2 regions of the Shewanella sp. OMA3-2 genome follow, and region 2 is predicted to be linked to the other one. Evidence: predicted binding sites of a transcription regulator. Region 2 holds the regulator's gene; the other holds the start of a gene.
The links. Region 2 encodes FliA, which starts transcription of late flagellar genes. Its sites were predicted from a motif close to CTAAAGNTNNNNNNNNNNNNGCCGATA; they were not measured.
Positions count from the first base shown of each region.

Region 1 (18,365 bases), 1.3 Mb from region 2:
AGCAGAAACCAACGGAAACCGTTTATATTTTGGTTTAGTGTCGTTAACGTCATTACAGTATATTAACGATACTGAGGGTTACACCCACGGTGATGCATACATTACTGAAGGCGCGACGATTCTAGCTGACCAAGTATCGCTTTATAGTGATGTCAGCATTTATAGGGTGTCGGGATCTGAGTTTGCTATTTTGTCGCAAACCACCCATGACCTAGTGTCTGTTTTAGATGGCAAAATGGGCGATGCGTTTTCGGTAGCAAACACCAATCGGTTTATCCAGGGTTTTGCAAAGCATGCATTAACCAGTGTTGACTACTCAGAAACCTTTTCTGATGCCGCGCAACGTTTAGATACCCAGTTAACCCATGACAGTTACTTAGACTCTCCGGCAATGGGATTAACCTCATCGCCTGCTACCTCAACCCATTCACGTGAAGAGTGGGTGGTGATTCTGAAGAGGTTTACTGAGTATTTTAAAGCTGAGATCATTCACACTAAGCCGCAGGATTTTGCGATTAAGTGTATTCCATTAGACAAGCTGTTTGATTTGATGCTGCAGCCTGTGGTTGATACCCATAGCCAACTGCTTTATGTAGAGTGTTTTGTGCGATTCAAACATAACAATGAAACGCTATCGACCATTGATGTGTTTGCTATGGCTGAACGTTTAGGTTTGCTGCAAGAGTTAGAGCAAACGGTTATTTGTTTTATTTTTTACAAACTACATCATGTTAAAAATACCCGTGTGGCGATCAACATTAGTAACCATGCACAACACAATACTGTCTTTACTGAATGGCTATTTGCAACTTACAAACAATTGCAGTCGAAACTGCCGCCCTTGTTGTTTGAGTTTAATGAGTCTGGTGCGATGCTGTCACTGGAGTCAACTAAGCAATTTATTCGTCAGTCGAAAGCATTAAACATTGAAGTTGCTATTGAGCGTTTTGGCTCTAGTTTAAGCTCGTTCCAATACATTAAAAATTTAGACGTGGACTACATTAAAATTGATGGCAGTTACATACGTGATATAGAACAATCAGATACACAGTTTTTCATTCAAACCATTACCCAGATATGCCATGGTATTGGGATTAAAATGATAGCACCACAAATAGAAACCTTAGCGATAAGCCAGCAATGCGTGCAATTGAACATTGACGGCCTACAGGGAAACGGCTTGTACTCTGTGCGTAATTTTAATACACTTTTGCGAGTAAGTGCTGATACAATTGAAACAGAACTTAAACTTAATGATTTTTAACTAATTGTAAGGAACACAATGATGCGCAAGTTACAAACCGCTGCGGTTGTACTTTCTCTTTTATTGTCTGCAGGTGTTTCAGCTGTCAGCCTAGAAGAATATAATGCTGGCTTACAGGCTGCTGTTGAAGCTGGTACTGTAGGCGAATATACCGAACAAATGTTTGCAAACTCTACTGCGGCTGAAGCTGAAGCCATTTTAGCTGCAGCTCTTGTTGCTGCTGGTGCTGATGAAGCTGCTCAGACTAAAATACTTGCCGCGGCTCAGCAAGCTGGCGTATCAACAGACCTTATTGCTGCAGTTGCTGCAGCAAACGGTGTTTCTGCAAGTGTTGTTGCCGCAGCAACTCAAATAGCGACTGCTGCTGGTAGTAACAACTCTGGCAATTCAGGCAACCAAACGGCTATAAATGCTTCTAATAGACCGAACCCTGGCCAAGGCCAAGGTAATACCGGTGGAAATAATGGCGGTGGCGGCGGTGGCGGCGGAAACGGCGTTTCTGGCAACTAATCCCCTGTTTCACTAGTTCATCTAGTTATTTTTAAAGCCCATTTATATGGGCTTTTTTATTGACTAAATTTCACCTTACCCTTTGTTCCCAATCGCTGTATTTCAGCTCAACCACACTCGCTAGGTTATATACAGTGGAGTGATTTATAGCGGGATTTATAGCGGGATCTATAGCGGAGTGATATAGACAGAGTCAGGCATGGTTAATCGCCACACTACAGCCTTAGTAGTACCAAGTATCTCAGCCTCATCAAAAAATCTGCGTCATCAAAAGCGTTAACACAAAGTAAGAAACACTTATCAAACAGCCTTTTATATTACTCACTGCGTTAATGTGGCTAACATCACTGTTTATCAACAAGCTATACTTGGGTGTATTTACTGATATCCACCTCCCCTATTTAACAGCTGATATTAGCTTACAGCCGCTATACCACCCCTTATTAGCATGTGATCTATTTTAGGCTGTGTGTTTCAGAAAATTGTTTATTAGATTTAAAAGGATTTACTGCATGATGTTAACTAATGAAGAGTTTAATACGCAGAAATAAACAAGTGTTGAGTTGTGAGATTTAAACCTTCGACCAATGGGTTAAAAGCCAACTGCAGCACTTGATCTGAACAAAGAGTGACTGAGCTAACGACCCATCTTGGTTTTGCTGACCGATAATATTTAACTGGATATGATATTAGACGAGAGGAAAAGTGGTGGGGTCGTGAAGGATTCGCACCTTCGACCAATTGGTTAAAAGCCAACTGCAGCTTTTGATCTAAACGAAAAGTGACTGAGCTAACGACCCATCTTGGTTTTGCTAACCGATAATATTTAACTGGATATGATATTAGACGAGAGGAAAAGTGGTGGGTCGTGAAGGATTCGAACCTTCGACCAATTGGTTAAAAGCCAATTGCAGCTTTTGATCTAAACGAAAAGTGACTGAGCTAACGACCCATCTTGGTTTTGCTAACCGATAATATTTAACTGGAGATGATATTAGACGAGAGGAAAAGTGGTGGGTCGTGAAGGATTCGAACCTTCGACCAATTGGTTAAAAGCCAACTGCAGCACTTGATCTGAACGAAAAGTGACTGAGCTAACGACCTATCTTGGTTTTGCTAACCGATAATATTTAACTGGATATGATATTAGACGAGAGGAAAAGTGGTGGGTCGTGAAGGATTCGAACCTTCGACCAATTGGTTAAAAGAAAACTGCAGCTTTTGATCTAAACGAAAAGTGACTGAGCTAACTACCCATCTTGGTTTTGCTAACCGATAATATTTAACTGGAACAAAAGCCAACTGTCTATATTTCAAGAACGACTGAGCTAATGGTTCATCTTGGTTTTGTTGATATTTAAATGGTTAACGGGAATTCAACGGATGGTAATTCAGGAAATGAAAAACTGGTATAAATGATTTCAAGCACTGAAGGGTTAAATACGGGGAGTTGGAGATGTAAAAAAGTGGTGGGTCGTGAAGGATTCGAACCTTCGACCAATTGGTTAAAAGCCAATTGCAGCTTTTGATCTAAACGAAAAGTGACTGAGCTAACGACCCATCTTGGTTTTGCTAACCGATAATATTTAACTGGAGATGATATTAGACGAGAGGAAAAGTGGTGGGTCGTGAAGGATTCGAACCTTCGACCAATTGGTTAAAAGCCAACTGCTCTACCGACTGAGCTAACGACCCCATCTAGTTTTGCTTTATAAACTGTATTACTTTAAATTCTTTATCCACTATTTAAAAAGTGGTGGGTCGTGAAGGATTCGAACCTTCGACCAATTGGTTAAAAGCCAACTGCTCTACCGACTGAGCTAACGACCCAACGATACAAGTGAATTATTTTACCACTCTCAAATAAAGTGGTGGGTCGTGAAGGATTCGAACCTTCGACCAATTGGTTAAAAGCCAACTGCTCTACCGACTGAGCTAACGACCCATCTTGGTTTTGCTAACCATAAATGATTAACTGGAACAAAAGCCAACTGTCTATGTTTCAAGAACGACTGAGCTAACGACCCATCTAGTAAATGAATTATTTTACCACTCTCAAATAAAGTGGTGGGTCGTGAAGGATTCGAACCTTCGACCAATTGGTTAAAAGCCAACTGCTCTACCGACTGAGCTAACGACCCAACGATATTTTGCTAACCTGTAATAGTTAACTGGAACAAAAGCCAACTGTCTATGTTTCAAGACCGACTGAGCTAACGACCCATCTAGTTTTACTTTAAATTCTTTATCCACTATTTAAAAAGTGGTGGGTCGTGAAGGATTCGAACCTTCGACCAATTGGTTAAAAGCCAACTGCTCTACCGACTGAGCTAACGACCCATCTAGTTTTACTTTAAATTCTTTATCCACTATTTAAAAAGTGGTGGGTCGTGAAGGATTCGAACCTTCGACCAATTGGTTAAAAGCCAACTGCTCTACCGACTGAGCTAACGACCCATCTTGGTTTTGCTAACCATAAATGATTAACTGGAACAAAAGCCAACTGTCTATGTTTCAAGAACGACTGAGCTAACGACCCATCTTGGTTTTGCTAACCATAAATGATTAACTGGAACAAAAGCCAACTGTCTATGTTTCAAGACCGACTGAGCTAACGACCCAACGATATTTTGCTAACCTGTAATAGTTAACTGGAACAAAAGCCAACTGTTTATGTTGCTACAACGACTGAACCAATGACCAATCTTGGTTTTGCTAACCTATGAAAGATTAACTGGGGCAAATTTACTAACTAAGTGCACCAAGAATGTTACAAATTACTTTAAAACATCCCCCGAAAAGCTATGCCGTTCTGAGGGCGCCTATAATACCTTTTTCATTTTGTCATGCAAGCGCAAATTTATAATTTGTTACTGTTTGCATGAAAAACAGTCTAAGAGACTGTTTTTTGGCTTTCTTAGCCATTAAGTGCTGATAACTGCTGTTGTGCTAGGCGTGCAGATGCACTGTTAGGGTATTCTTTTAATACTTTATTATAGAGTGCTTTTGCTCCGGCAATATCGCTCTCTTTTTCAGCAATCATTCCTAACTTAACTAAACTATCACCACGCTTGTTTGAATCAGCAAATTGACTCACTACGGCACTAAAGGCGCCTTTAGCATCTGCATGCTCACCTTTATTAAACAATAGCTGACCTAACCAATAGTTTGCATTAGCTGCATAGCTTGATTGCGGATATTGCTTTATGAAACTACGGAAGGCTGGAATGGCTTCATCATACTTACGGTCTTTAAGCACTAAGTTAACAGCAGCTTCATAGCTACCTGTTTCGCCTAATGTCGAGTTTGAAGCTGCAACGCTAACTGCATCGCTAACAGCAGGTGCATTCGCCACTGGAGCTGCTTTAGTTGATAAGTTGGCTATGTCTTCGTAAAGCTGGCGTTGACGTTGCAACATTTGATTAATCTGGTAATTTTGTTGCTCTGTAATGCCCCGTAAATCCAACACTTCTCTTTGCAAAGCGTCTAGTCGACGTTGCATGTCAAATTCACCTTGTTGCTTTGCTTTAATAATGCGTTCAATACGTGCTAAACGATCATCGCTTGAACCACTAGCAACATCCTCTACAGGAGCGGGAGCAGCTACTGCTGCCCCTGCACCAAAGAACATTGCCGCAACTAATACGGCATGTTTCATGTAAATCTCCTAACAGGTCAACCAAGTAGGTTGACCTTATACTTCAATAACGCTTAGTAAACTAACACACCACGACGGTTTTGAGCAAAACCGGTGTCAGTGCGAGAAAAGTCTAAAGGCTTTTCTTCACCGTAGCTTACGACACTCATTTGGCTAGGTTGTACACCCATGCCTTGTAAGTATTTAGCAATCGCTTTAGCGCGACGTTCGCCTAGTGCGATGTTGTATTCAGGTGTACCGCGTTCGTCAGCATGGCCTTCAATTAATACGCGAACATTTGGGTGTTCAACTAAATAATTGCCGTGTGCCATAAGAATGTCTGCATTGTCAGTTTGTACTTCACTGCGATCGAAGTCGAAGTAAATTATGTTTTGACGACGTAATTCTTGCTCTTTTAAGCGTTGCTGTTCAGCTGGGCTTAACACTGCACCAGCACCACCTGTTTCAATACCACCATTGCCATACTCGCTGCTAGATGAACCAGAAGTAGAACCGCTAGCATCTGTGTCAGAGTCTGAAGTTGAGCTACAGGCACCCAGTGCCATTAGCGGAACTGCAACCATCATAGCTTTGAACAACTTATTCAGATCCATGTTAAATCCTTATCGATACTTAATTAAAGAAATGGGGACCAGGCTGGTGATTTCACCTCACCTTGTCCAGCAGGCAATCTTGCCTTAAATCTGCCATCGGTAGAAACCGCTGCCAGTACTTGTTTACCTTCGTGAGTCGTACCATAGATCACCATAGTGCCATTAGGCGCAACACTTGGAGATTCATCTAGTCTAGTAGATGATAACACCTGCATAAAGCGTGTTGCTAAATCCATTCGGGCAATATTGAAACGTCCATTAGTACGATTCACAAAAATCATGCTGCGACCATCAGGTGTAATTGAACCACCTAAATTCCATTCGCCTTCAAAAGTCATGCGACTGACTTTATTTGTATCCAAATTCACTTTATAAAGCTGCGGTCTACCACCACGCTCAGACGTGAAAAGCAGCGACTTACCATCTGGGAACCATGAAGGCTCGGTGTCAATGGCGTAGTGATCTGTGACACGTTTAGTTGCTTTAGTGGCTATATCCACTGTATAAATTTCTGGCTGACCGTCTTTTGACAAGGTCACGGCTAACTTTTTACCGTCTGGTGAAAAAGAAGGCGCGCCGTTGATACCGTCAAAACTGCTGACTAATGTACGCGTTTGGGTATATATGTCTTGTACAAAAATCTCTGCTTTGCGATTTTCAAAACTCACATATGCTAAGCGACGACCATCTGGTGACCAGCTTGGTGACATTAACGGTTCAGGCGAGCGTAATAACATTTGCTCGTTGTAACCATCATAGTCGGCAATCATTAAATGGTATGGTGATTTTTGACCTTGTTTAACCACAACATAAGCGATTCTAGTTAAGAACGCGCCTCTTATTCCAGTTAACTTCTCATAGACTACATCACTGATGCGATGGGCATATTGTCTAAACTGGCTGGCGTTAATCACGGTTTCGCGGCTTTCTAAAACCAGCTCGCTATTGTTAACAGGCCCTTTGCCAGCTTGCAGCTGTGCTTTTACTAGGTCGATAAGCTCAAAGCTTACCAAAAATTGACCCGTACCATAGGGTTTAACTGAACCAATAACTAATGCATCTGCAGACACATTGCCCCAGTTAGCGGCGTTAAACTGAGCCAAGGTATTTATATTAGTCTGAGGTAGTGCACGTGTGTCGAGTGGCGAAAAAGTACCACTTCTCGATAAGTCAGACATGACCACATCTGAAATAGATGCAGGTGCTTGCCCCTCACCTTGCCAAATAAACGGCACGACAGCGATAGGACGCGATTGATCAACACCTTGGGTGATCACAATATCCAAGGCCGCACGTGCTGGCGTTATTATCACAACACATGCCAATGCGAACCATTTAACCAAATTATTCATGAGACTCCTTCATACCCTTCGCATTTTTAATGCATTATTTTGTATCGGTAATACATTAATATACTAATTAAATTCCGGTGAAACCGTTAAATTAATTTCTTTTAATTTGTCGTACACACCCGCTTCTGTCGATACGGGTAAACGACCTGCTTTGTTTATTGCTGCTTTTGCTGCACGACACACCACTTGATCGCCATCTAGCGTTTGACTTGACGTCACAAAACCATCTTGTGCTAATCGAATAAACACGCGACAACTTTTTCCGCGCATCGATTCGTCAACCACAAGGTTACGCTGAATAGTGGCAATGATCATCGCTTTAAATCGATCTACTTCTGACATCACTTGCTTATTACGCGTTTGCGATAATGTGGCTTGCTCTGCCGCTAGTGCATCTGTCATTTCTTGCTCTTGACGTGCTTTTGCATCGGCATCGGCTTTCGCTTTGCGTTGGCGTTCTTCCTCTAACTTACGTTTGCGATCATCTTCTTCCGCTTTACGCTTACGTTCATCCGCGGCTTGTTTGGCTGCAGCTTCTTCTTGCTTACGTTTTTCGACCGCTTTTTGGGCGGCGGCTTCCGACGCTTTTTGCTCTAGCTCTTTTTGCTTACGAACGGCTTCAGCTTTATTCGCACGCTCTTTTTCTTGCTGTACTTTTATTTGGGCAACTTTAGCGGCGTCATTGGCCTTTTGTGTTTCAATTTCTTTTTGCTTACGTTCTATTTCTAAATTCTTTATCTTTTGCTGTTCTTGCTCACGTTGTTTACGGGCTTCGTTGGCTTTACGCTCTAACTCTGCTTGACGTGCCTTTTCTTTGTTTTCAGTATCTTGCTTTTGTTGCTTTAACTTTTCTACATGCTGAGTGATTTTTTGTTGATCAACCATAACAGCTTGAATAGCAGGCGCACTTGGAGCAGATGGCATTGATTTAGGTTTATCATCGAAACTGACACCTATCGCTAAAATAACAATCGCACCAATGTGGATACCGGCAGAAATCGCTGCAGGTATTTTAATATTAGATTGATCAGCCACCTATTTCTCCTTGGGTGAATCAGTCATTAACCCTACCGCAGGCACACCCGCTTGTTGCAAGCTAACCATGAGTTGAATAACACTTTCATAGGCAATACTTCTATCCGCTTTCACCACCACAGGGCGTAATGGTTCAAGTTGGATCATCGCGCCGACTTGAATTGAAATTTCATCCAGGTCTAAAGGGTCACTATTAGACCAGGTGCCAACGTTTAAAAAATATTCACCCGCGGCATCAATAGACGCTACGATTGGGGGTTTGCTATCTGGCGGTAATGATTCTGCTTTACCCTGTGGCAATTCAACTTTAACACCTTGAGAAACGATTGGCGCCGTAACCATAAAAATGATCAATAGCACTAACATAACGTCGATATACGGTACGACGTTAATTTCAGCAATAGGACGCTTACGCTTACGTTGGTACATTACACCGCTTCCTTTTCACTATAGGCTTGGCGCTGTAAAATGTTAGAAAACTCTTCCATAAAGTTTGCGTAAGCCATCTCGAGCTTTTCAGCTTGTGTCGCAAAACGGTTATAGGCAACAACGGCTGGAATTGCCGCAAATAAACCCATAGCGGTAGCAATAAGTGCTTCAGCAATACCTGGTGCAACCATAGATAACGTGGCGTTTTCTACTGTACCTAAGGCGATGAACGAGTTCATAATTCCCCATACGGTACCAAACAATCCAATATACGGACTGGTAGAACCGATTGTGGCTAGCATAGGTAAGTTATTTTCTAGCTTTTCCATTTCACGTGACAAACTCACGCGCATGGCTCTAGATGTCCCTTCCATTACCGCATCAGGTGACTTGCTGTTCACTTTAATCACTCTTGAGTATTCTTTAAAGCCAGCAACAAACATAGCTTCTAAACCAGCAATACTTTCGCCTCTAGCGGTTAGCTCTTTGTATAAGCGGTTTAAATCAACACCGGACCAAAAAGTATCTTCAAAACGCGCGGATTTTACCCGGGCTGAATTGAGCATTTTTCGGCGTTGAATAATCACCGCCCAAGATGCAATAGATAAACCTAATAAAGTAAACATAACTAGCTTTACCAACACACTGGCTTGTAAAAACAAACCTATAAAAGACATATCAGCGTGCACTCTTAAACTCCTGAACGATAAATTCTGGGATGGCTATGGGACGCATTTTAGATAAGGACACACAAGCGACTGTCACTGTTGCCTCACAATAGCATTCTCCTAGCTCATCAATTAAACGCTGTTGGAACACCAACGACGCTTTTTTCAATGACGATATACAAGATTCAACCATAAAATCTTGCTCAAACTTTGCCGCGCGACGAAAATCTAATTCAGCACGTTTAACAACAAAAGCAATGTCATCTGCCAACAATTTTGTTTGGCGAATGCCCATTGATTTAAGCCATTCGGTGCGTGCTCTTTCAAAGAAGTTTAAGTAATTTGAATGATAAACAACGCCACCAGCATCGGTGTCTTCATAGTACACTGTTACAGGCCAATTAAACGTCATTTTATGACTCGTTCTTTACTTAAAAAATTTTGCATACTATACCGAGTAGCAAGGCAGTTGTGAATCATCTCACCCGCTAAAAACCGACTTTATTTAGAGCAAAACAGCCCTAAATGACATAATCTGGGTTTAAACCGACTTAGATGAAAAATTTTTAATCTTTTGTAGCCTTCAAACTGCAAAAAGGTGGCTGTTAATTAGCTCATAAATGCCCTTTGATTATATGCCCTGTTGCTGAGTTAAATATGAATTTCGAATAATGCCAAATCGCTACGATTTATCCACCAAAAGTATTAAAACCACTCTTAAATTAAAAAAATAACCCAATAAAATCTGATTTTTTCAGTTAAACGCTCACTTTATCATATTTGTTAACATTTACTTTTAATGAATAATGCAGCTTATGCGAATATTTATTCACCCAAATATAAAAATGCTTGATAAAACCTACTAAGGCGCTATCCAGAGGCCATTTTAAATTCAAACTCAACCCATTTATATATTAGAAAATCTAATGGTAAAGCGGAAAAAATCTATCTTGTGCATTTAGAGCAATAAATCTATTATGAGCTTGTTTTCAGGACACATCGATTTGATGAGAAAACAATGAACTTCAAGTTAGTGTTTGTGAAACAGTAACTTATTCCCAGTTCTTATGCTTGACTTCCTTCCTTTAATTTGTTGATTGCAAATTATTTAACCCACTCGGTTTGAGTGGGTTTTTTTTATCTAAAATTTAGCAACATAACCCACAAAAAAGCCTGAACATGATTTCAGGCTTTTGTTAATTCGTGCTAATAAATCGCTGCCAATACTGCTGTGCTAACAATGACGTGCTAACAATCTGTTATTACCCGCTTACATCACTGTGGTAACAACCTAGATTGGCTTAGTGATTTTAATCACCACTCTTCGGTTTATTTGTCGCTCTGACGCTAAGTCATTACCAGCAACGTGACGTTTTTCACCATGGCCTTCGGTGGTAATACGGTCTTGTGAAATGCCACTGGCTATTAATAAACTTTTGACTGAATCGGCACGCTTGTCTGACACTTTTTGATTAATTGAACGGCCACCGTAACTGTCGGTGTAGGCATCAACAACCACTAACTCGACATTAGGATCATATGATAAGTATTCTTGTACTTTTTTAAGCTGATAAGTTGAGAAGCGAGTAAGCTCGGTTCCGCCATCTTGATAGTTTAAAACCGTAAAGGCAATATCATCAAAACTGTAGGGTAATAAATTAGCTAGACATGAGCGAAACTCGCGATACTTACTGGCAAAGTTAACCGCCGAGATCCCCACCGCCACTTTACTTGATGCATCATACCAGTCAGCATAATAAAACGTTGGCTGACGGCCTTGGCTTAATTCATTTAGCATAGTCCAGGCGGCTTTTTTAGGCACTTCACCGTTAAATTGTTTTTGATACTTTAGTGCGATGATTTCTTTTGAGGCATCACCAGGTCGCCAGGTGGGTGCGCGACTGATTAATTTAGCATTGGTTACCGCATCGGGCTTAGCCCACATATCAAGGGTAAACAGTAAATTGAGGTCCTTTCCCGACTTACTGGAAAAAATAGCTTTGCCGTAGTCTGGAATATCATGTTCTAACCGGCATTCAATTGGGCTATTTTCGCCGACTCGCCAGGCTGAGTTTTCAAGGGAGGCAACATAGTGACGTAAATCAGCGCTTGCAGAAGCACTGATACACAAACTGGATATTAATATGATTTTTTGCCACATGGTGCCACCTGCCGATTTTATTCCCTGTTCATCTATCGGCGACTAAATCATTTTCTTGAGGTTAAATTATCACTGAAACGAGCATATTCAGACAGTTTGGGTATAATGCTCGACTAATTTGCTACGACGAACCTAGGTTTGTCTTTTTGATGGCAGCAATATTCAGGTTTAATGGGGTAATAGAATTACATGAGTGACATCTGCAACAGCAATAAATTTAAATATCGATTTCGCGGTTATTTTCCTGTGGTGATTGATGTTGAAACAGCCGGATTTAATGCTAATACAGATGCATTGCTTGAAATCGCAGTGACCATGTTAAAAATGGATGATGATGGCTATTTAAGTCTAGATAAAACCCTGCATTATCACATTGAGCCGTTTGAAGGTGCAAACCTTGAACCCGCTGCATTAGCTTTTAATGGCATAGACCCAACCAACCCGCTTAGAGGCGCTGTTGATGAAAAGTCGGCTTTTTTAGAAATATTTAAAGAAGTTAAAAAAGCTCAAAAAGCTGTTGGCTGTCACCGCAGTATTGTTGTGGCCCATAACGCAGCCTTTGATCTTGGTTTTGTTAATCAATGTATTGAGCGAAATAGTTTAAAACGTTCACCATTTCATCCCTTTGCTAGCTTTGACACAGCATCCCTTGCGGGGTTAGCTATTGGCCACACGGTATTAGCCAAAGCGTGTAAAATGGCAGGCATTGATTTTGATAATAAAGAAGCTCATTCAGCACTGTATGATACTGAACGTACTGCTGAACTTTTCTGTTATATCGTTAATCGCTGGAAAACCCTTGGCGGTTGGCCATTAGCGATTATGGATGAGTCAGATGAAGATACTGACAATAGTGATACCGACGATTAAGTTAACTAAATAACGCGTACAAAAAAAGCTGCCTAGGCAGCTTTTTTGATATTCAACAAGCGTAGATTATAGCTTGCTAGAGTGATCTTTTAAGTATGAAGCAACACCTTCAGAGCTTGCTGTCATGCCTTTATCACCTTTAGACCAACCTGCTGGACATACTTCACCGTGCTCTTCGTGGAATTGAAGTGCATCGATCATACGTAGCATTTCGTCAACGTTACGGCCTAATGGTAAATCGTTAACCACTTGGTGACGTACTTGACCTTCTTTGTCTACTAGGAATGAACCACGGAAAGCAACACCCGCTTCTGGATGCTCAACATCGTATGCTTTACAAATTTCGTGTTTAACGTCAGCAACTAAAGTGTATTTAACTTGGCCAATACCACCTTTGTCTACTGGCGTGTTACGCCATGCATTGTGAGTGAACTGTGAGTCAATAGACACACCGATAACTTCAACACCACGCTTAGTGAACTCTTCCATGCGGTGATCAAACGCAATTAGCTCTGATGGGCATACGAAAGTAAAATCTAAAGGATAGAAAAAGATAACGGTTGGCTTGCCTTTAGTTGCCGAAGCAAGGTTAAAGTTGTCAACAATTTCGCCTGAACCAAGTACTGCTGCTGCGGTAAAGTCTGGGGCTGGACGACCTACTAATACGCTCATTTTATATCTCCATTAATGGCTTGTTTAAATTCTAACGGAAAGTGCAATGTTCAACCTTCCACAATGTGCTATACCATACCTTTTATTTGCTCCCCCGATAAGTGATTTTGAATGAATTTTGTTTTACCTGCTGAAAAACCCTTCATCACACCCCTACTGTTATTAGGGTTTTAAAAACAAATAGCTAAAAATGGCCCACAATAGATTACATTTCGGTCTGATTATTTAACATTGATAATCCCGGTAAGCGCACCGCGCTGATAGTACATCAATAAAATAAAGGCTTTACTGGACAAGCCAAACAAATAACGGCATAAATAAACGCCTTATCATTATAATAAATAGAATTAAATAATATGAATGCGGTTGTGATTGCAGTTTGCCTAATGCTGGCATTAAGTTTTGTTCGAGTAAATGTGGTTATCGCACTAACAATAAGTGCTTTAGTTGCCGGCATTGTCGGTGGACTTGATATCCACCAAACAATTTCAGCCTTCAATGATGGTTTAGGTGGCGGCGCACAAATAGCATTAAGTTATGCCCTATTGGGCGCTTTTGCTGCGGCATTATCACATTCTGGTTTAACCACGCTAATTTCTAATGCCATTATTAAAAAGTTGGGGAAAGAGCCAAACAATAATAACACTCAAGTGGTGCGATGGATGTTATTGGTCACTATTTTAGCAATGGCGGTTTCTTCGCAAAATATTTTGCCTATTCATATTGCCTTTATTCCTATTTTAATTCCGCCACTATTACATGTATTAACCGCATTAAAAATTGATCGTCGCCTTATTGCCTGTTTGCTGACATTTGGTTTGGTTACGACCTATATGATTTTACCTATTGGTTTCGGTGGTATTTTCTTAAATGACATTTTACTGGCAAATTTGAACAGTAATGGTTTAGAGGCCGTTCACGCTCAGGTGCCACAAGCGATGTTATTACCAGCATTAGGAATGGTGTGCGGACTATTATTTGCCATGTTTGTGAGTTACCGCAAACCGCGAGAATACCAAGTCATTGCTGCGCAAACTAATGCTGAGCCTGAGCAGGCAAGCATTAACACTAAAAGTATTATCATTTCTTTGATCGCTATAGTGGCTACCTTAATAGTGCAACTTGAAACAGACTCGATGATATTTGGTGCCTTAACCGGATTTATTATTTTCCGTTTTTCGGGGATCATTAAACAAAGTGTTGGCCAGGATTTATTTAACCAGGGCGTGCATATGATGGCCAACATTGGTTTTATTATGATAGCCGCTGCCGGTTTTGCTGCGGTAGTTAAGTCAACTGGCGAGGTGAGTACTTTAGTGGCCTCATTAGGGGATTTTATTGGTGACAATAAAGCATTAGCGGCGATACTCATGCTGGTTGTCGGTTTACTTATTACTATGGGAATCGGCTCTTCTTTTTCAACTATTCCCATTATTGCCACCATTTACGTACCGTTGGCACTGAGTTTTGGTTTTTCAGTCGCTGCCACTATTGCCCTTGTCGGCACGGCTGCCGCATTAGGCGATGCAGGTTCACCGGCATCTGATTCAACCTTGGGTCCTACCGCGGGTTTAAATGCCGACGGACAACATGACCATATTCGTGACAGCGTTATTCCAACCTTTATGCACTATAACCTGCCTTTATTAGGTTTTGGTTGGCTGGCCGCAATGGTTTTATAGTGACTTCATTATTGTTTTATAATTTGAAAAGCCGGACAGCTACAAAGCATTCGTAACTCAATAATGCAATTAACAGATACAAAAATGGGAACCCGCGGGTTCCCATTTGTTTAACTAACCTTTTTTAACTGAGCTTTTTTTACTAAACAATGGCGATGCTAATCGGCGATGCCAATTGCTTAATGTTTACTTATTTAGTGCCAAAAATCTTATCACCTGCGTCACCTAAACCCGGCAAAATATAACCTTGCTCATTTAGACAATCATCAATTGAGGCGGTGTAAAGTTCAATATCAGGATGAGCTAAGCTAAGGGCTTTAATGCCTTCTGGCGCGGCAACAAGCACGAGTGCTTTAATTGATGTACAGCCACGAGCCTTTAATAGGTCGATGGTGGCTATCATAGAGCCGCCGGTGGCTAACATAGGATCAACGACTAATGCGATACGCTCGTCAACATTACTGACTATTTTTTCAAAATACGGTACTGGTTCTAAGGTTTTTTCATCACGATAAATACCCACAACAGAAATTCGTGCACTGGGTATATGTTCAAGTACCCCATCCATCATACCCAAACCCGCACGTAAAATAGGCACTACAGTGACTTTTTTACCTTTGATTTGATCGACCTCAACAGGACCGTTCCAACCATCAATAGTGACTTTTTCAGTTTCAAAGTCTGCGGTAGCTTCATAGGTTAACAAACTGCCGACTTCGGTCGCCAATTCACGAAAACGCTTAGTACTGATTTCTGCTTCACGCATCAATCCTACTTTATGGCGAATAAGAGGGTGTTTTACTTCAACAACTTTCATCTTCAATCTCCCAGCTTTGTCTAATTACAGCCAAATTTAACGAATTTTAGTGTATTTATCCCTTCTATAAAACATAAAGTTTTATAAATGCTGTAAATCGTGCGCTAAGCCAATAAAAATCGAGCAATTTGGTGTTTTATCTGGCGGATAAAGCTAAATCATGGCTTTCGAGTAACGGCACAAGCTGGTAGAATGTTGCCGCATAAAATTCCTTAAACGATGTACCCGAGAGGATCCTCCGTGAGCACTCCTACACCATTAAGTTACAAAGATGCCGGCGTTGATATAGATGCAGGTAACGCATTAGTTAGTAACATTAAAACTGCTGTTAAACGCACCCGTCGTCCTGAAGTTATGGGCAACTTAGGTGGTTTTGGCGCATTATGTGAATTACCGACTAAATATAAACACCCTGTATTAGTGTCTGGCACCGACGGTGTTGGTACTAAACTGAGACTGGCGATTGATCATAAGAAACATGACACTGTTGGAATCGATCTTGTTGCCATGTGTGTGAATGATTTGATTGTTTCGGGTGCCGAGCCATTATTCTTTTTAGATTACTATGCAACTGGCAAACTAGACGTTGAAACTGCAACCTCAGTTGTTAATGGTATTGCTGAAGGCTGTGTTCAATCTGGTTGTGCGTTAATTGGCGGCGAAACCGCTGAAATGCCAGGTATATACGAAGGTGAAGATTACGATTTAGCCGGCTTCTGTGTTGGTGTTGTTGAAAAAGCTGACATTATTGATGGCACAAAAGTTAAAGCCGGTGACTCTCTTATTGCTTTAGGTTCTAGCGGTCCTCACTCAAATGGTTATTCGTTAATTCGTAAAGTCTTAGAAGTCAGCAAAGCTGATCCTAAGCAAGACTTAGCTGGTAAGCCGTTAATTGATCACTTACTTGAGCCAACTAAGATTTATGTAAAATCATTATTAAAGCTGCTTGAGCAAACTGAAGTTCACGCGATGGCGCATATCACTGGTGGCGGTTTCTGGGAAAACATTCCACGCGTATTACCAGCAGATTGCAAAGCCGTTGTTAAGGGTGATTCTTGGGAATGGCCTGTTGTGTTCGACTGGTTAATGACCAACGGCAATATCGCTAAGCGTGAAATGTACTTAACCTTTAACTGTGGTGTGGGCATGGTCATTGCGCTACCAACAGAGAAAGTTGACGCTGCATTAGCATTATTAACTGCTGAAGGTGAAAACGCTTGGCTAATTGGTGAAATTGCTAATCGTAATGCCGATGAAGAGCAAGTGGAGATTGTATAATGCCTGCTAGCTGTCGCGTTGTGGTGTTGATTTCAGGTAACGGTAGTAATCTACAGGCTATTTTAGACGGTTGTGATGACAACCTAAACGCTGAAGTGGTTGGTGTTATCAGCAACAAACCGGACGCATATGGCTTAATACGCGCTCATCATAGTGAAATTGATACCAGTTGTGTCATTGCTCGCAAAGGTGAAACGCGTGAAGAGTATGATATTCGTCTTGCTACTTGTATTGAAAAATACCAGCCAGACCTAATCGTACTTGCCGGTTTTATGCGTATTTTATCCGATGACTTTGTCGCTCGTTATTTAGGTAAGATGATCAATATTCATCCGTCATTATTACCTAAATATACTGGCCTTAATACTCATCAACGCGCTATTGATGCAAAAGACAAAGCGCATGGCACTAGTGTGCACTTTGTTATTCCTGAGCTCGATGCTGGACCGGTTATTTTACAAGCTAAAGTACCGATTTATGCTGAAGATGATGCTGAAACATTAGCCGAACGCGTGCATGAGCAGGAGCACGCCATTTATCCCCTTGTGGTTAAATGGTTTAGTTTAGGCAGGCTTGAAATGAAGCAAAATCAAGCTTACTTAGACGGCGCTCTAATCGGCCCTAATGGTTACGCCCTGGATTAAAACAAGTCAGTTATGCTTGCATAAAAAATCACGCCGCGGCGTGATTTTTTTATGTTAGTAATGTCATAACAGGCTGCTTGGGCACACTCTTCGATTATCCACTAAGTAATTAGGGCCTGAATCTTTCAAGGTTGTTTTTTGCAGCGAAGATCAACTGACCCTAACACCTTATCGAACAGGCAGAGGGATATCAGCAAACATTTCGTCTATAAGCTGTTGGTCACGTAAAGCAACCGCGTTTTCAACTACGGTACGGGTTAAATGTGGTGCAAAATGTAGCATAAAGTCGTACATGTAGCCCCGCAAGAAACTGCCTCGTCTAAAGCCAATTTTTGTCGTGCTGTGAGCAAATAAATGACTGGCATCTATCGCGATTAAATCTTTATCAATATTGGCATCAATTGCCATCGATGCAATAACCCCTACCCCTAAGCCAAGACGAACGTAAGTTTTCAATACATCGGCACTGGTGGCACTAAACACCACTCTAGGCTGTAAATTAGCACGATTGAACGACTTTTCAATTTCAGACGCTTTATCAAAACCAAATACGTAAGTCACTAAAGGATATTTAGCTAAATCTTCAATGCTAGGTTTAGTGATATTGGCTAAAGGATGATCACGAGTGACCACAATTGAACGATTCCAGTGGTAACAAGGTAGCATGATTAAATCGGTATAAAGGTGCATAGCCTCTGTTGCAATGGCAAAGTCTGCTTCACCTCTAGCCGC
Region 1 is NZ_CP090974.1:1,939,513-1,957,877, reverse strand. Features, by position in the region: gene L0B17_RS08715 (bifunctional diguanylate cyclase/phosphodiesterase) at 1-1,264, shown strand, start outside; gene L0B17_RS08710 (hypothetical protein) at 1,283-1,774, shown strand; tRNA gene L0B17_RS08705 (tRNA-Lys) at 2,485-2,574, opposite strand; tRNA gene L0B17_RS08700 (tRNA-Lys) at 2,634-2,726, opposite strand; tRNA gene L0B17_RS08695 (tRNA-Lys) at 3,242-3,334, opposite strand; tRNA gene L0B17_RS08690 (tRNA-Lys) at 3,394-3,469, opposite strand; tRNA gene L0B17_RS08685 (tRNA-Lys) at 3,529-3,604, opposite strand; tRNA gene L0B17_RS08680 (tRNA-Lys) at 3,644-3,719, opposite strand; tRNA gene L0B17_RS08675 (tRNA-Lys) at 3,840-3,915, opposite strand; tRNA gene L0B17_RS08670 (tRNA-Lys) at 4,039-4,114, opposite strand; tRNA gene L0B17_RS08665 (tRNA-Lys) at 4,156-4,231, opposite strand; gene ybgF (tol-pal system protein YbgF) at 4,692-5,432, opposite strand; gene pal (peptidoglycan-associated lipoprotein Pal) at 5,486-6,025, opposite strand; gene tolB (Tol-Pal system beta propeller repeat protein TolB) at 6,049-7,377, opposite strand; gene tolA (cell envelope integrity protein TolA) at 7,441-8,412, opposite strand; gene tolR (protein TolR) at 8,413-8,841, opposite strand; gene tolQ (protein TolQ) at 8,841-9,530, opposite strand; gene ybgC (tol-pal system-associated acyl-CoA thioesterase) at 9,520-9,921, opposite strand; gene L0B17_RS08625 (flagellar protein MotY) at 10,801-11,670, opposite strand; gene rnt (ribonuclease T) at 11,860-12,540, shown strand; gene L0B17_RS08615 (peroxiredoxin) at 12,607-13,212, opposite strand; gene L0B17_RS08610 (Na+/H+ antiporter family protein) at 13,569-14,894, shown strand; gene upp (uracil phosphoribosyltransferase) at 15,085-15,711, opposite strand; gene purM (phosphoribosylformylglycinamidine cyclo-ligase) at 15,952-16,989, shown strand; gene purN (phosphoribosylglycinamide formyltransferase) at 16,989-17,633, shown strand; gene cysB (HTH-type transcriptional regulator CysB) at 17,802-18,365, opposite strand, start outside.
Region 1: a site for FliA is predicted at 11,704-11,730, ahead of L0B17_RS08625 (flagellar protein MotY). Genes of this name have one in related genera too.

Region 2 (14,875 bases):
CCGTTTCAAATCTGGAACCACAATAAACAACTTAAAATGACTAAACAAGAAATTAAAGACGAATATAAAGATTCAGAAGGTCAACCAGAGGTGAAAGGCCGCGTCAGACAAATGCAACGAGAAATGGCGCAAAGAAGGATGATGGCTGAAGTGCCCAATGCCGATGTTATAGTGGTGAACCCTGAGCATTATGCTGTGGCGGTTAAATACGATGTCGTCCGTTCTTCTGCACCATTTTTACTTGCTAAAGGGGTTGATGATGTCGCATTTAAAATCCGTGAAATCGCTCGAGAGCATAACGTTGCAATTGTTTCAGCACCGCCCCTAGCAAGGGCGATTTATCATACAACTAAAGTAGACCAACAAGTGCCAGAGGGCTTATTTACTGCGGTTGCTCAAGTGCTCGCATACGTATTTCAGCTAAAGCAGTATCAGAAAGGTAAGGGGCGTCGCCCAACACCAGTCCCGTTAAAACAGCCCATTCCCGATGATTTAAAGCATTAACAGTATTTTTTGTTTGTTTTTCAATCGTAGCAGGGAAATTATAATACAAAATTAATGCAGTCGTTTGTAGTTGGCTTAATTCTTGCTGTTTTGGCTATACGCGTCAAAAATTCATCAGTAAAAGGCTTTCGCGAATGGATGTAAAAGCAGTTTTCGGGCAGTTCAAACAAATCCGACCATCAACCTTTAAAGGTATTGGTACGCCACTATTAGTGTTGGCGGCTTTAGGGATGATTGTTTTACCGATCCCGCCATTCTTATTAGATATTTTGTTTTCATTCAATATTGCACTGGCCTTGGTCGTGTTGCTTGTTGCTATTTATACCGACAGACCCCTCGACTTTGCCGCTTTTCCAACGGTACTTTTAGTGGCAACCTTGCTTAGACTTGCATTAAACGTGGCTTCAACGCGAGTGGTATTATTGGAAGGCCATAATGGTGGAGACGCTGCCGGTAAAGTCATTGAAGCCTTCGGCTCTGTAGTGATTGGTGGTAACTATGCTGTTGGTTTAGTAGTCTTTTTAATCTTAATTATTATCAACTTTGCTGTTGTAACTAAAGGTGCTGGCCGTATTTCTGAGGTTAGTGCACGTTTTACTTTGGATGCGATGCCGGTAAACAGATGGCCATTGATGCTGATTTGAACGCAGGTATTTTAAACCAAGATCAAGCCCGTATTCGCCGTGAAGAAGTGACCTGGAAGCAGATTTTTATGGTGCGATGGACGGTGCATCAAAATTTGTTAAAGGGGATGCGATAGCCGGTATTATGATATTGGTTATCAATATGTTAGGCGGATTTATTATTGGTATGATCCAACATGGACTCGACTTTTCAAGTGCAGTTGAAGTTTATACTCTACTCACCATAGGTGATGGTCTAGTCGCGCAAATACCTGGGTTATTACTGTCTATCGCAGCGGCGTTAATGGTGACTCGTCAAAATGAGTCTGGTGATATGGGCCAGATGATGATGAGTCAGATGTTTGATAAGCCCAAATCGTTAGCTATTGCAGCCGGTTTATTATTTGTTATGGGGATTGTGCCGGGTATGCCGCATGTTGCCTTTATCAGCTTTGCCTTGATTACCGCCGCGACTGCTTATTTAGTACAGAAACGGATTAATGAAAAAAAATCAGTGGCGTTAGAATTAATCAAAAAAGGGCCGCCAGATATCAAAGATAAAGAGCCAAAAGACTTAAGTTGGGATGATGTTCGTCACGTTGACACTATCGGTTTAGAGGTAGGATATAGACTGATCCCACTTGTCGATAAAGGCCAAGGTGGCGAACTATTAAGTCGCATTAAAGGTGTGCGTAAAAAACTGTCACAAGAATTAGGTTTTCTAGTACCAGCAGTGCATATTCGTGACAATCTAGATTTATCGCCAAATTCATATCGTATTCATTTAATGGGTGTTGTTGTCGGTGAAGCTGAAGTCAGACATGATTGCGAGTTAGCCATTAATCCAGGGCAAGTCTACGGCAAACTTGATGGTATAGAAACCACTGATCCTGCTTTTGGTTTAGAAGCAGTTTGGATTGCACCAGAGCAACGTGAGCATGCACAGACATTAGGCTATACCGTTGTAGACACTGCGACCGTAGTTGCGACCCATATCAGCCAATTACTGAGCAACAATGCTGCTAAGTTATTAGGGTATGAGGAAGTACAACAATTAATGGATATGCTTGCCAAGCAATCACCAAAACTGGTTGATGGCTTTATTCCGGATGTCATGTCACTAGGTCATGTGGTTAAAGTAATGCAAAATCTATTAAATGAAGGCGTGTCTGTACGCGACTTACGCACCATAGTACAAACTTTGCTAGAATACGGTACGAAAAGCAATGATACTGAAGTGTTAACCGCTGCAGTACGAATAGCGTTAAAACGTATGATTGTACAAGAAATATCCGGACCAGAATTAGAGATCCCCGTCATTACTTTGGCTCCAGAGTTGGAACAGATGTTGCATAAGTCTATGCAAGCGACAGGGGGAGAGGGGCCAAATATTGAACCGGGCCTTGCAGAACGCATGCAGCAGTCATTACTTGATGCTTCACAGAAACAAGAGATGGTCGGTCAGCCAGCCATTTTATTGACATCAGGTATGCTACGTTCAACTCTGTCACGATTTGTTAAGTACACTATTCCAAATTTAAGGGTGATTTCGTATCAAGAAATCCCAGATGAGAAGCAGATACGTATTGTTTCATCAGTTGGCCAATAGTGATAACGTCAGAAATAAGAGGTGCGTAAGTGAAAATTAAACGATTTTTTGCCAAAGATATGCGCGCAGCATTAGCGCAAGTAAAAGAGACTCTTGGCTCTGACGCTGTCATTATGTCAAATAAAAAAGTGGCCGGCGGGATCGAAATTGTTGCCGCTGTTGATTACGATGAGCCTAAGGCGAGTGCTGCAATCGCTGCACCTACTCCAGGCTTTATGGATTTAAGTGAGGATCGTGTATCACTTGCATCTAACTCTGTCATCAAGGCAAAGACAAAAATTAATCCGCCGCCTGCAGCTGATTCATTACAAGCGTTATTAGAAAAACAACAAAGTCGTTTAAGTCAGCAAATGCAACCTAAACAAGATGACTCTGATTTACCTGAATGGGCGCGCCAATTACAAGGCGCGACAGCTGATGCTAAGCCTGCTAAGGCTCAGTATCAACAACAAGCTGCATTTGATAAACAATCAAAAAATAATAAGGTCAGTTCGACCGAAATGGATGCGCTTCGTGAAGAAATGGCTTCATTACGTAACTTACTGACTCATCAAGTATCTTCATTGATGACAGAACAAAAAAAGCGCAAAGATCCAGTGGGTGCTATGCTTGAAAGTAAGTTACTTGCTGCAGAGTTTTCAGCCCCTGTAGCAGCTAAACTTTCATCTTTGAGTCAACACTATAATCCCGCGGAATTAGTGCGTTCATTGCCGCAAAGCTTGGCTAACTTACTTGATAACCAAGGTGATGATATTGTAAAGCGTGGTGGCGTTGTTGCTTTTGTTGGACCCACTGGTGTTGGCAAAACGACATCTCTGGCAAAAATTGCTGCACGTTTTGCTGCACAACATGGTGCAGATCAAGTTGCGCTTATTACAACGGATCATTATCGTATTGGTGCCTATGAGCAATTAGCAACTTATGGCAAAATAATGGGCTGTCCAGTGAAGCAAGCACATGATGTGACAGAGCTTGAGCAAATTTTATATCAATTTAGAAGTCGTAAATTAGTACTGATAGATACCGCGGGTATGGGGCAACGAGATATGCGTCTTTATCAACAACTTGATAATTTGACGGCAAACAGTAGGATCCCAATTCGCAGCTATTTAGTGATGTCGGCAACAGGGCAACGCAGAGTATTGCAAGACGCGGTTAATCATTTTAAACGCATTCCATTAGCGGGCGTGATTTTAACCAAACTGGATGAATCTGTATCAATTGCAGGTGCATTGAGCGTTCTGATACAAAATGAGTTACCATTAAGCTATGTGACTGATGGCCAACGTGTTCCTGAAGACATAAAAGTAGCTGATACGTTAGCTCTGGCTAAGCAAGCGTTAGCCGCATTAAATGAAACAGAACAAACAATTTCTCAAGACACAAGCGCATGGTCGAATGAAATGACTTATGCATTCGAGTAAGAATATGACCCGTGATCAAGCAAGTGGTTTACGTATGATGAATCAACCAAACAACGAAAAAGTTAAAGTAATTGCCGTATCCGGTGGAAAAGGTGGCGTAGGAAAAACCAGTGTGTCTATTAACACAGCGGTCGCCCTCGCCGAAAAAGGTAAACGTGTTTTAGTGTTAGATGCGGATCTTGGTTTAGCTAACGTTGATGTGATGTTAGGTATTCGTGCTGAGAAAAATTTATCTCATGTTTTATCTGGAGATGCCGAACTAGACGATATCATTGTGCGAGGCCCTAAAGGTATTGGTATCGTTCCTGCTACATCAGGAAGCCGTGCCATGGTTGAATTAACTCAGGCGCAACATGCTGGGTTAATTCGAGCTTTCAGTGAAATGCGAACACAATTTGATATCTTAATTGTTGATACTGCTGCAGGTATTTCTGATATGGTGTTGAGTTTTTCTCGGGCATCACAAGATGTATTGATTGTCGTATGCGATGAACCAACATCGATTACAGATGCCTATGCATTGATAAAAATATTAAGCCGCGAACATGGCGTATTTCATTTTAAAATTGTAGCCAACATGGTGCGCAGTTTACGTGAAGGAATGGAGTTGTTTGCTAAACTGAGTAAAGTGACTGATCGATTTTTAGATGTTGCTTTAGAGCTGGTTGCAACAGTACCATTTGATGAAAATTTACGTAAATCGGTACGTAAGCAAAAATTAGTGGTTGAGGCATACCCGAAGTCGCCATCAGCAATTGCTTATCATGGTCTGGCAAACAAAATAATGAGCTGGCCAGTTCCACAACAGCCAGGTGGTCACTTAGAGTTTTTTGTTGAACGTCTAGTGCAACGTAAAGAAACACAAGAGGATAGAATGAGTGAATAAAGCCGCCGCGTATGCTCAGTTCGATAATAAAACATCCGTTGTTGAACAGTATGCACCGCTGGTAAAAAGAATTGCACATCATATGTTGGCGCGATTACCCGCTTCAGTGCAACTCGATGACTTGTTACAGTCTGGCATGATAGGTTTACTTGAAGCATCATCAAAATTTGATGATACCAAAGGAGCTAAATTTGAAACCTTTGCAGGCATTCGGATCCGTGGTGCAATGATTGATGAAATCCGCCGTGGAGATTGGGTTCCTCGTTCAGTGCATCGAAATAATCGCCGTGTAGCACAAGTGATTGACGAGCTCGAACAAGGGTTAGGGCGTGATGCTCGTGACACAGAAATTGCAGAAAAACTTGATATGTCGCTCAATGAGTATCATCATATTTTAAATGATGTTTCTGTTGGGAAAATCATCGGCATAGAAGATTTAGGTATTTCGCAAGATGTACTGGTCACGGATGATGGAATACCAGATGATAATTTTGAAGCATTAGCTGAAACGCAGTTTAAATCAGCGCTGGTGGAAGCAATTAAAACCTTACCAGAAAGAGATGCATTAGTACTTTCGCTGTACTATGACGAAGCGTTAAATTTAAAAGAAATCGGTGCAATTCTTGAAGTAAGCGAATCTAGGGTTAGTCAGATATTAAGTCAGGCTATGCTTAGATTAAAAGGCAAACTCAAGCATTGGACACAACAATAATTATTAATTAGAGCACTAGAGTGTCAGCTCACCGGAGGAAACCTTGGACAAGAATATGAAGATTCTTATTGTTGACGACTTTTCAACAATGCGACGTATCATAAAGAACTTGTTGCGAGACTTGGGGTTCAACAATACCCAAGAAGCAGATGATGGCTCAACAGCCTTACCTATGTTGCAAAAAGGTGATTTTGACTTTGTTGTAACAGATTGGAATATGCCAGGTATGCAAGGTATTGACTTGCTGAAGGCTATTCGAGCTGATGACTCATTAAAACATTTACCTGTTTTGATGGTTACAGCAGAAGCTAAGCGTGAGCAGATTATTGCTGCCGCCCAAGCAGGTGTGAATGGATATGTTGTTAAACCTTTCACAGCGGCTACCCTTAAAGAGAAATTAGATAAAATTTTTGAACGTCTCGCTTAAGCAAGGATAAGTTATGCAGCCAATAACATCGGGGTTAATTACTCTCGAGCAGGCCCAGCAACTTGTAGAACTGCTTAGTGCGGGGGAGCAAGATCAAGCTGACGACGTTGTTAGAGAACTCGCTACACCAATACAGCGTGAGTTATTTGAAGAGGTAGGTAAGTTAACTCGTCAACTTCACAGCGCTCTTCAAGACTTTCAGGTAGATAATCGTTTATCAGAATTAGCTAAGGTTGAAATACCTGACGCTAAAGAAAGATTAAATTACGTTATTGATATGACAGAGCAAGCTGCAAATAAAACTATGGATGCAGTTGAAGAATGTTTACCTTTGGCCGATACAATCATTACCAACATAAAATCTGTTACCCCGATGTGGGATAAGTTAATGCGTCGAGATATTGAGTTGAGCGAGTTCAAAACGCTTTGTCATGATGTTCAACAACTTATGTCACATAGTGAGCACGATACAAACCGTTTACGACAACTGCTAAATGAAATACTGATGGCGCAGGATTTCCAAGACTTAACTGGGCAAATGATCCGTCGAGTTATTGACCTAGTTCGCGAAGTCGAAAATAACCTAGTCTCTATGTTGACAGTATTTGGCGATTATACGCCGCAACCAGAAACTGTTAAAAAAGAGAATAAAATAGAGGCAGAGGGCCCAATTATGCACGCTGAGCTGCGTGATGACGTGGTCGCAGGTCAAGATGAAGTTGATGACTTGCTATCCAGTCTGGGTTTCTAATTAGGAGTCACTTGAATGTCATTTGATGTTGATGAAGAGATACTCCAGGACTTTTTGGTAGAGGCTGGTGAGATTTTAGAGCTTCTTCAAGAGCAGTTAGTTGCTCTTGAAAATAATCCTGATGACAGTAATTTGTTAAATGCTATTTTCCGCGGTTTCCATACTGTCAAGGGGGGAGCTGGTTTTTTAAGCTTGAAACCTATGGTAGACGTTTGCCACGAAGCGGAAAATACCTTCGACCTATTGAGAACCGGTAAACGCAGTGTTAATGCAGAATTGATGGATATTATTTTGCAGGCAGTTGATGCTATTAATATTATGTTTGCACAAACTCAGCAAGGCGAGGAGCAGGATCCTGTTGAAGTTGAATTACTTGATAAATTGAAGCTACTCAGTTCTGGCGCACCTTTGCCGTCAGAAATGGGCGGGCACAGTGAAGAGCTTGTTGACGAATCTGTTGAACTCGTCGATGACAGCGTATCTGAATTCGTTGAAAACAAAGTGGGTGCAGAGACTAACATCGACGAAATTAATGAGTCAGAATTTGAAGCATTATTAGATGCGCTTCATGGTCAAGGTAATAGTCCTACAATAACATCTACATCAACGGCTAAACCTCCTCAACAAACTGCACCGGCTTCAGTCGGTTCAGATGAAATATCTGATGACGAATTTGAAGCTTTACTGGATGAACTTCATGGTTCAAGTAAACTAAATGTAGCGGTCAATAAACCTGAACCAGCTAAATTCGTTGAACCTCCAATTCAAATGGTTGACTCAGACGATATTACAGACGATGAATTTGAAAAGTTACTTGATGAGCTACACGGTAAAGGTTCTTCACCCGCGAAAGTGGATACTTCAGCATCAAGTTTTACTGCAACAACGGTTAAAAGTGTTGAACCTGTAAAGGCCGCAGCAACTGCAACTCCGGTGCCTCAACCTAAAGCACCTGTTCCAGCAGCAAAGACTGTTGACCTAGTTATTAAAGACAAAGCGCCATCAAAAGCGGCAGCATCCGTTCCTCAGGGGGAAACCACTGTTCGTGTTGATACTGCTAGACTTGATCAAATTATGAATATGGTCGGGGAGTTGGTATTAGTTCGAAATAGATTAGTGAGTTTAGGCGTTACCCGTGAAGACGAGGAAATGTCTAAAGCACTGGCAAACTTAGATTTAGTTACTGCTGATTTACAAGGCGCAGTAATGAAAACTCGTATGCAGCCAATTAAGAAAGTTTTTGGTCGCTTCCCACGGGTTGTACGTGATTTAGCACGGACACTTAATAAAGAAATTGATTTAATCATGATTGGTGAAGAAACCGATCTGGATAAAAACTTAGTTGAAGCTTTAGCCGACCCATTAGTGCATTTAGTACGTAACTCGGTTGATCACGGAATTGAAATGCCTATTACCCGTGAGGCTAATGGTAAGCCACGAACAGGCACGATTACATTATCAGCAAGTCAAGAAGGCGATCACATCTTACTTAAAATTGAAGATGATGGCGCTGGTATGGATCCGCAAAAACTAAAAGAAATAGCGATTACACGTGGCGTGCTTGACGAAGATACAGCGTCTAGGATGACAGATTCTGAAGCATACAACTTGATTTTTGCGCCAGGATTTTCAACTAAAATGGAAGTGTCCGACATCTCTGGCCGTGGCGTCGGTATGGACGTAGTGAAAACCCGTATTACTCAGTTAAACGGTAGCGTACATATTGACTCACTGAAGGGTAAAGGCACCGTTTTAGAAATTAAAGTACCGCTAACGTTAGCGATTATGCCGACCTTAATGGTGGATGTGTCTAAGCAAGTGTTTGCTTTACCATTATCTAGTGTAAATGAAATATTTCACCTTGATTTAACCAAAACCAATGTTGTAGATGGTCAGCTAACCGTTATTGTACGTAATAAAGCTGTACCATTATTTTATTTAGAGCATTGGTTGCACAGTCATAAAACCAAGTTTAAGCATGGCGATAAGAAACATGGCCATGTTGTTATTGTTCAATTAGGCACAAAACAAATTGGTTTTGTTGTTGATGGATTAATTGGACAGGAAGAAGTGGTCATTAAGCCGCTTGGAAGTATGTTACAAGGTACGCCAGGGATGGCTGGAGCAACGATTACCTCAGATGGTGGTATTGCGCTAATTTTAGATGTACCAGGTTTATTAAAACATTACGCCAAAAATAAAAAATAAAAGTTCCATTATTTAAGGAATGAAATGGCTATAAAAGTACTAGTTGTTGACGACTCAAGCTTTTTCCGACGTCGAGTCAGTGAAATTGTTAATCAAGATCCTGAACTCGAAGTTGTTGGTGTGGCTGTCAATGGCGAAGAAGCTGTTAAAATGGCGGCAGATCTTAGCCCTAATGTCATCACTATGGATATTGAAATGCCAGTGATGGATGGTATAAGTGCTGTTCGCGCCATTATGGCAAGTAATCCTATTCCTATTCTTATGTTTTCATCGCTGACTCACGATGGGGCTAAATCGACTTTAGATGCACTGGAAGCTGGTGCACTTGATTTTTTACCTAAGCGTTTTGAAGATATTGCCACCAATAAAGATGATGCGATAATTCTATTACAACAACGTATAAAAGCGTTAGGGCGTAGACGGGTATTTCGACCGGTTAGCCGAATAGCAGCATCAGCACCTACAGGTCATAGATCTTCTAATTCGCTTACGGGTAACTTAAGCTCATCCAGTGCAAATTTAAGCAGTAACAATGCCGCAAGGCCATTAACGTCTCGCCGGAGTTCATCGCCGTCTTTAGCTGACACTTCAGCTAGATCGACATTAGGATCAACATTAGGCATTGCAGCGACAGCTCCGAATTTACCTTCAGCTATTCGTGCCAGTGGTAAATCATATAAATTGTTGCTAATAGGTACATCAACAGGCGGCCCAGTAGCCTTGCAAAAGGTGTTAACTCAATTTCCTGCTAATTATCCGCATCCCATTTTGCTTATTCAACATATGCCAGCGGCATTCACCCCTGCTTTTGCTGCTCGCTTAGATAGTCTTTGTCAGATTAACGTCAAAGAAGCTGCTAGTGGAGATGTACTTAAGCCAGGGTGTGCATATTTAGCCCCAGGCGGCATGCAAATGTTGGTTGAAAAATCGGGTATGTCGGGTCGGTTAAAAGTCATTGCTGGAAACAGTGATATGAACTATAAGCCCTGTGTTGATATTACCTTTGCGTCGGCATCTAAAGCCTATGGCGGTGACATTTTGGCCGTAGTATTAACCGGTATGGGAGCTGATGGACGTGAAGGCGCAAGAATGCTGAAAGCGGCTGGCGCAAATGTTTGGGCGCAAGATGAAGCAAGTTGTGTTGTATATGGTATGCCGCAAGCTGTCGTCTCTGCAGGTATTGCTAGTCACTCTATTAGCTTAGATAACATGGCTGAATCAATTCTAAAAGAGACCTCTCGTGGTTAGTCTTGGACTTAAGTATTACCGTGGCAGTGTCGGTATCAATTTAATACTTTTCTTATTAACGTTAGCGGTGATAACACTGGCGAGTTTATATTACGATGCCGTTAAGAAAAACGACCTTTTAAATGCAGATGTAGCAAGGTTAACTGCTTCTCAAGTATTACTTATGGTACCTGATGAGCAAGCGGCAGACATTGCAAATTGGCTAGCGCAACATCCGGAACAAACTGAAACGATCATTGAATTTGCAGGCCGTGATAAGAGCAACACATATGGAGCACTTGGTGAAAGTACCCGCCAGCAAAAAGTGTTACTAAGACCTAAAATAGCAACAGAGCACTCTACAACTGAGCGGTCTGTCACTCAAATGGTTCACGATAAACCACCTGCTGATGTTTTAATGTCTGAAAATTCAGATGGTGTCAAAGTCATCCGTTTACCTCATGGTGGTATAAGGGTGACGACACGCGAACTACCTAAAGAAACTGAATCACAGCACTAGCATGATGAAATCTTACTAATCATAACAGACCGAGGAATGAATATTTGAAAGTCTGGACCGTAGCAAATCAAAAAGGTGGGGTGGGTAAAACCACTACTGTGGCAAGTTTGGCTGGTGCTATTGTTAAACGTGGGCAACGTGTGTTGATGATAGACACAGATCCTCATGCGTCACTAGGTTATTATTTAGGTATTGATTCTGAAGAGGTTCCTGGTTCACTATATGATGTATTTGTGAATCATAAGTCGCTTACAGCTGAGTTTATTCAACAATATATTTTGCCGACTCAACTTGAGGGGCTTGATTTATTGCCTGCAACCATGGCTCTGGCAACATTAGACCGAGCATTGGGACATCAAGAAGGTATGGGCTTGGTGCTACGTAATCTACTGGTGTTGTTAGAAGATAAATATGATATTGCTATTATTGATTGTCCGCCCGTTCTAGGGGTATTAATGGTCAATGCTTTGGCGGCGAGTCAACATATTGTTATCCCTGTTCAAACTGAATTTTTGGCGATTAAAGGTTTAGACAGAATGATTAAAACAATGGAGCTGATGGGGCGTTCGAAGAAGACTCGATATAGCTATACTGTCGTGCCGACAATGTATGATAAACGCACAAAAGCTTCTCCGATAGCCTTGTCATATATGCAAGAAAAATATAATAAAAACCTATGGCCAGATAGTGTGATCCCCGTTGATACTAAATTTAGAGATGCCAGTTTAGCGCATCTACCTGCATCACATTACTCTCCATCTAGCCGTGGGGTAAAGGCCTACAATTTACTGTTAAATTATCTTGATTCTCGGGAGCTAGCACATGTCAAAATCGGTTGATGAAACTGTTTTTGATTATTTTACCCTGCTCCTCACTGAGCCGACTACGGAAAGTGTTGAGGAGACCCAAACTGCGCAATCGAATATTGCAAAGCAGGAAATTGTTGCACCTGAAGCTTTAAATCCTACGACGCTTATATCTAAAGACAAAATAAGCCGCACTAATTCTGATAAGTTAACTCCTGCTTTGGTAACTAAAAAGTCAATCGCAGAGATAAAAGTTATACCAGATTCTAGTTTAGTAAAAGGCCTAATTGAACCGGAAAAACCATCTGAGTCGAGCTTTACTTCAAAAAGAGTGGATAAGGCTGATGTTATAAAAGATCATCAAATTGATGATAAATATTCTAAAGCTTCTTTTGAACCGTTAAACAAACCAGATACAGCAGTTAAATATCAACAACCATTAAAGTCGATATTAGAAAGAGGTTTTGCCGAACCCAATGAAAATATCAATAAGCAAGCGCTTGAAAAGCTATTGTCGGCAGTTTCAAAGCCTGAAGTAAAACCAGAAGTTATGCCAACCTCTTCTAAAATATCGATGACAGCAGAGGAAATTAGGGCCAGTGCTGATAAGGTGAGGCAACATTTAGGCTTGTTAGCTGAGAAATCGACTAAAAAAACTACAGTCGGTCCGGTTTCACTACAAAAAACAGTTAATGCTGATAAAGAAATCAAGCCGTTAGTCGATATAAATTTAACAGGAACAATACCAAGCTCTGTAAATAAAGCTATCATAAAGAGTGAAGAGCAACTTGATGTAACGCCTGAAACACAATTAGGGGCTGTACCACCCAGTATTACTCATGATCTTCAGCAAGTACTGGATGATGAGTTTCAAGTGCTGTTTTTTAAGGTAGCGGGTTTAACATTAGCAGTACCCTTAGTGAGTTTAGGTGGTATTGTAAAAGTGGAGCGCATAAATCATTTAATTGGTCGTCCCAAATGGTTTTTAGGGGTCCAGCCCTATAGAGAACAAAAAATTAATGTAGTGGATACTTGTGCTTGGGTTATGCCTGAGAAATATTCTCCTGAACTGGCTGAGTCGATAGATTATCAGTATTTGGTGATGCTGGAAGATAGTCGATGGGGACTGGCTTGTGAGTCGCTGGTCAACGCTGTGAAAATAGATAAATCGCACGTCAATTGGCGTGATAAACCTGGTAAGCGTCCTTGGCTTGCTGGAGTTGTAAAACAACAAATGTGTGGCATATTGCATGTACAAGCTTTGATTGACATGCTTGATGCAGGCTTAGGGTGTCAGGATTCGATTGACCGAGGTTAACTATGAGTGATTCAAGAAGTGTAGCAGCTGTAGCTGCAGGTTCAAACGATGCAGTATTACAGTGGGTTACATTTAAATTAGATAATGAAACCTATGGTATTAACGTAATGCAGGTTCAGGAAGTATTACGATACACTGAAATTGCCCCAGTACCAGGTGCACCGCATTATGTATTAGGCATTATTAATTTGCGAGGCAACGTGGTGACGGTTATTGATACCCGTTCACGTTTTGGTTTACAGCCTGCTGATGTTGATGATTCAACACGTATTGTGATTATCGAAGCTGAAAAGCAAGTTATTGGTATTTTAGTCGACAGTGTTGCAGAGGTAGTTTATCTACGTCGCTCAGAAATAGATAATGCACCTAACGTGGGCACTGAAGAAAGTGCTAAGTTTATTCAAGGCGTAAGCAATCGCGACAACGAGTTATTGATTTTAGTCGACCTTGATAAACTGTTATCTGACGAAGAGTGGGAAGAGTTAACTGATATTTAAATAAACTTTTCAGTGACAACGGGCCAGCTCATTCAGTATGCTGGCTTTTTTGTTATAAGCTTTTTCGAGAGTAAAACATGGGTGATGAATTTTTAATTGCAGCCTTGGTATATGTCATTGCCTGTTTAGGATTAATGTTTTTTTTGCAAAAACAATCGAGCAAATTAAAAAGCAAGGTGGAAGCGTTAACATTATTAGTAAAAGAAAGCGATCGTCAAAGAGAGGCCGTTAAACGTGAACTGAATGAGTTGCGCAGTGGCACGATAGGTATGGGGCGTAAAGTTGCTGAGATTGAGAAGAAATTAACTAAGCAGTCAGATCTTATTGATGAAGCTAGCCAACAAGACCCACAAGCTAAACTTTACTCGAGGGCTGTGAAGATGATAGCTCTTGGCGCAGGTATTGAAGAGCTTATGCAAGAGTGTGAGTTGCCTAAAGCAGAAGTTGAGTTATTACTACGATTACATAAGAAATAACCGTATTAGTTAAAAAAACACCATTGCAATGGCAATGGTGTTTTTAGTTTAATAATGATTACTTTATTCGGCGCATTTTAGCGACAAACATGCCATCACTATCGGCCTGTTGCGGCCAAACCGTTAACATAGTGCTTTGGCTGCCATCAAAAGGGTGAGTTAATAATTCCAGTTCAAAGTTTACATTACTTTGTAAGAATGCATTTACTACCTGCTGATTTTCTGCCTGTGCAAGCGAGCAGGTTGCGTAAACTAATTCCCCACCTATTCTTACCGCATTAGCACTGCGCTGAAGAATGTCTAATTGCAGTTCGGGCTTTGTTTCTATACTACTCACATCGTCTATCCAGCGCATGTCAGGGTTTCGACGCCAAGTACCTGTACAACTGCAAGGTGCATCGACTAGCACACCATCAAAAAAGCCTGATTTAACCGGAAGCAGCTCCGTTTTCCACGGTGAAATACTAATCTGTTTAAAGTTGGCTCTTTTAGCACGTTTTAGCAGCTCATTGAGGGGGGGAATCTGATGTCAGATGCGGTTACATGTCCCTCAATACCCGCCTGTTGCATTAATGATAATAGCTGAAGGCTCTTACCTCCAGCACCAGAGCAAGCGTCCCACCATTGACTATCTGTCTTAGGATTGCAAGTCTGACCAATCACCTGTGAAGCAATGTCTTGAATTTCAAGTAAGCCTTCAGTGTATGCAGCTACTTGATTTAAATTAATGCTGTTATGGCCTAAATTAATCGTGTCATTAAAATACTCAGAACCTACAGCCTGAATATTGTCCTGGGACAATCGGTTCAATACATTTTGAGTCGAAGACTGCTGTGCCCTTGCCCAAATAGGCGGGCGTGAACTCATGGCCTGGATTAAAGCCTGCT
Region 2 is NZ_CP090974.1:3,262,558-3,277,432, reverse strand. Features, by position in the region: gene flhB (flagellar biosynthesis protein FlhB) at 1-504, shown strand, start outside; partial or broken gene flhA (flagellar biosynthesis protein FlhA) at 639-2,736, shown strand; gene flhF (flagellar biosynthesis protein FlhF) at 2,766-4,160, shown strand; gene L0B17_RS14405 (MinD/ParA family protein) at 4,165-5,046, shown strand; gene L0B17_RS14400 (RNA polymerase sigma factor FliA) at 5,039-5,758, shown strand; gene cheY (chemotaxis response regulator CheY) at 5,802-6,185, shown strand; gene L0B17_RS14390 (protein phosphatase CheZ) at 6,199-6,936, shown strand; gene L0B17_RS14385 (chemotaxis protein CheA) at 6,952-9,144, shown strand; gene L0B17_RS14380 (protein-glutamate methylesterase/protein-glutamine glutaminase) at 9,169-10,392, shown strand; gene L0B17_RS14375 (membrane anchored protein in chemotaxis locus) at 10,460-10,891, shown strand; gene L0B17_RS14370 (ParA family protein) at 10,936-11,730, shown strand; gene L0B17_RS14365 (chemotaxis protein CheW) at 11,714-13,015, shown strand; gene L0B17_RS14360 (chemotaxis protein CheW) at 13,018-13,512, shown strand; gene L0B17_RS14355 (DUF2802 domain-containing protein) at 13,590-13,988, shown strand; gene L0B17_RS18225 (hypothetical protein) at 14,047-14,430, opposite strand; gene L0B17_RS14350 (hypothetical protein) at 14,487-14,875, opposite strand, start outside.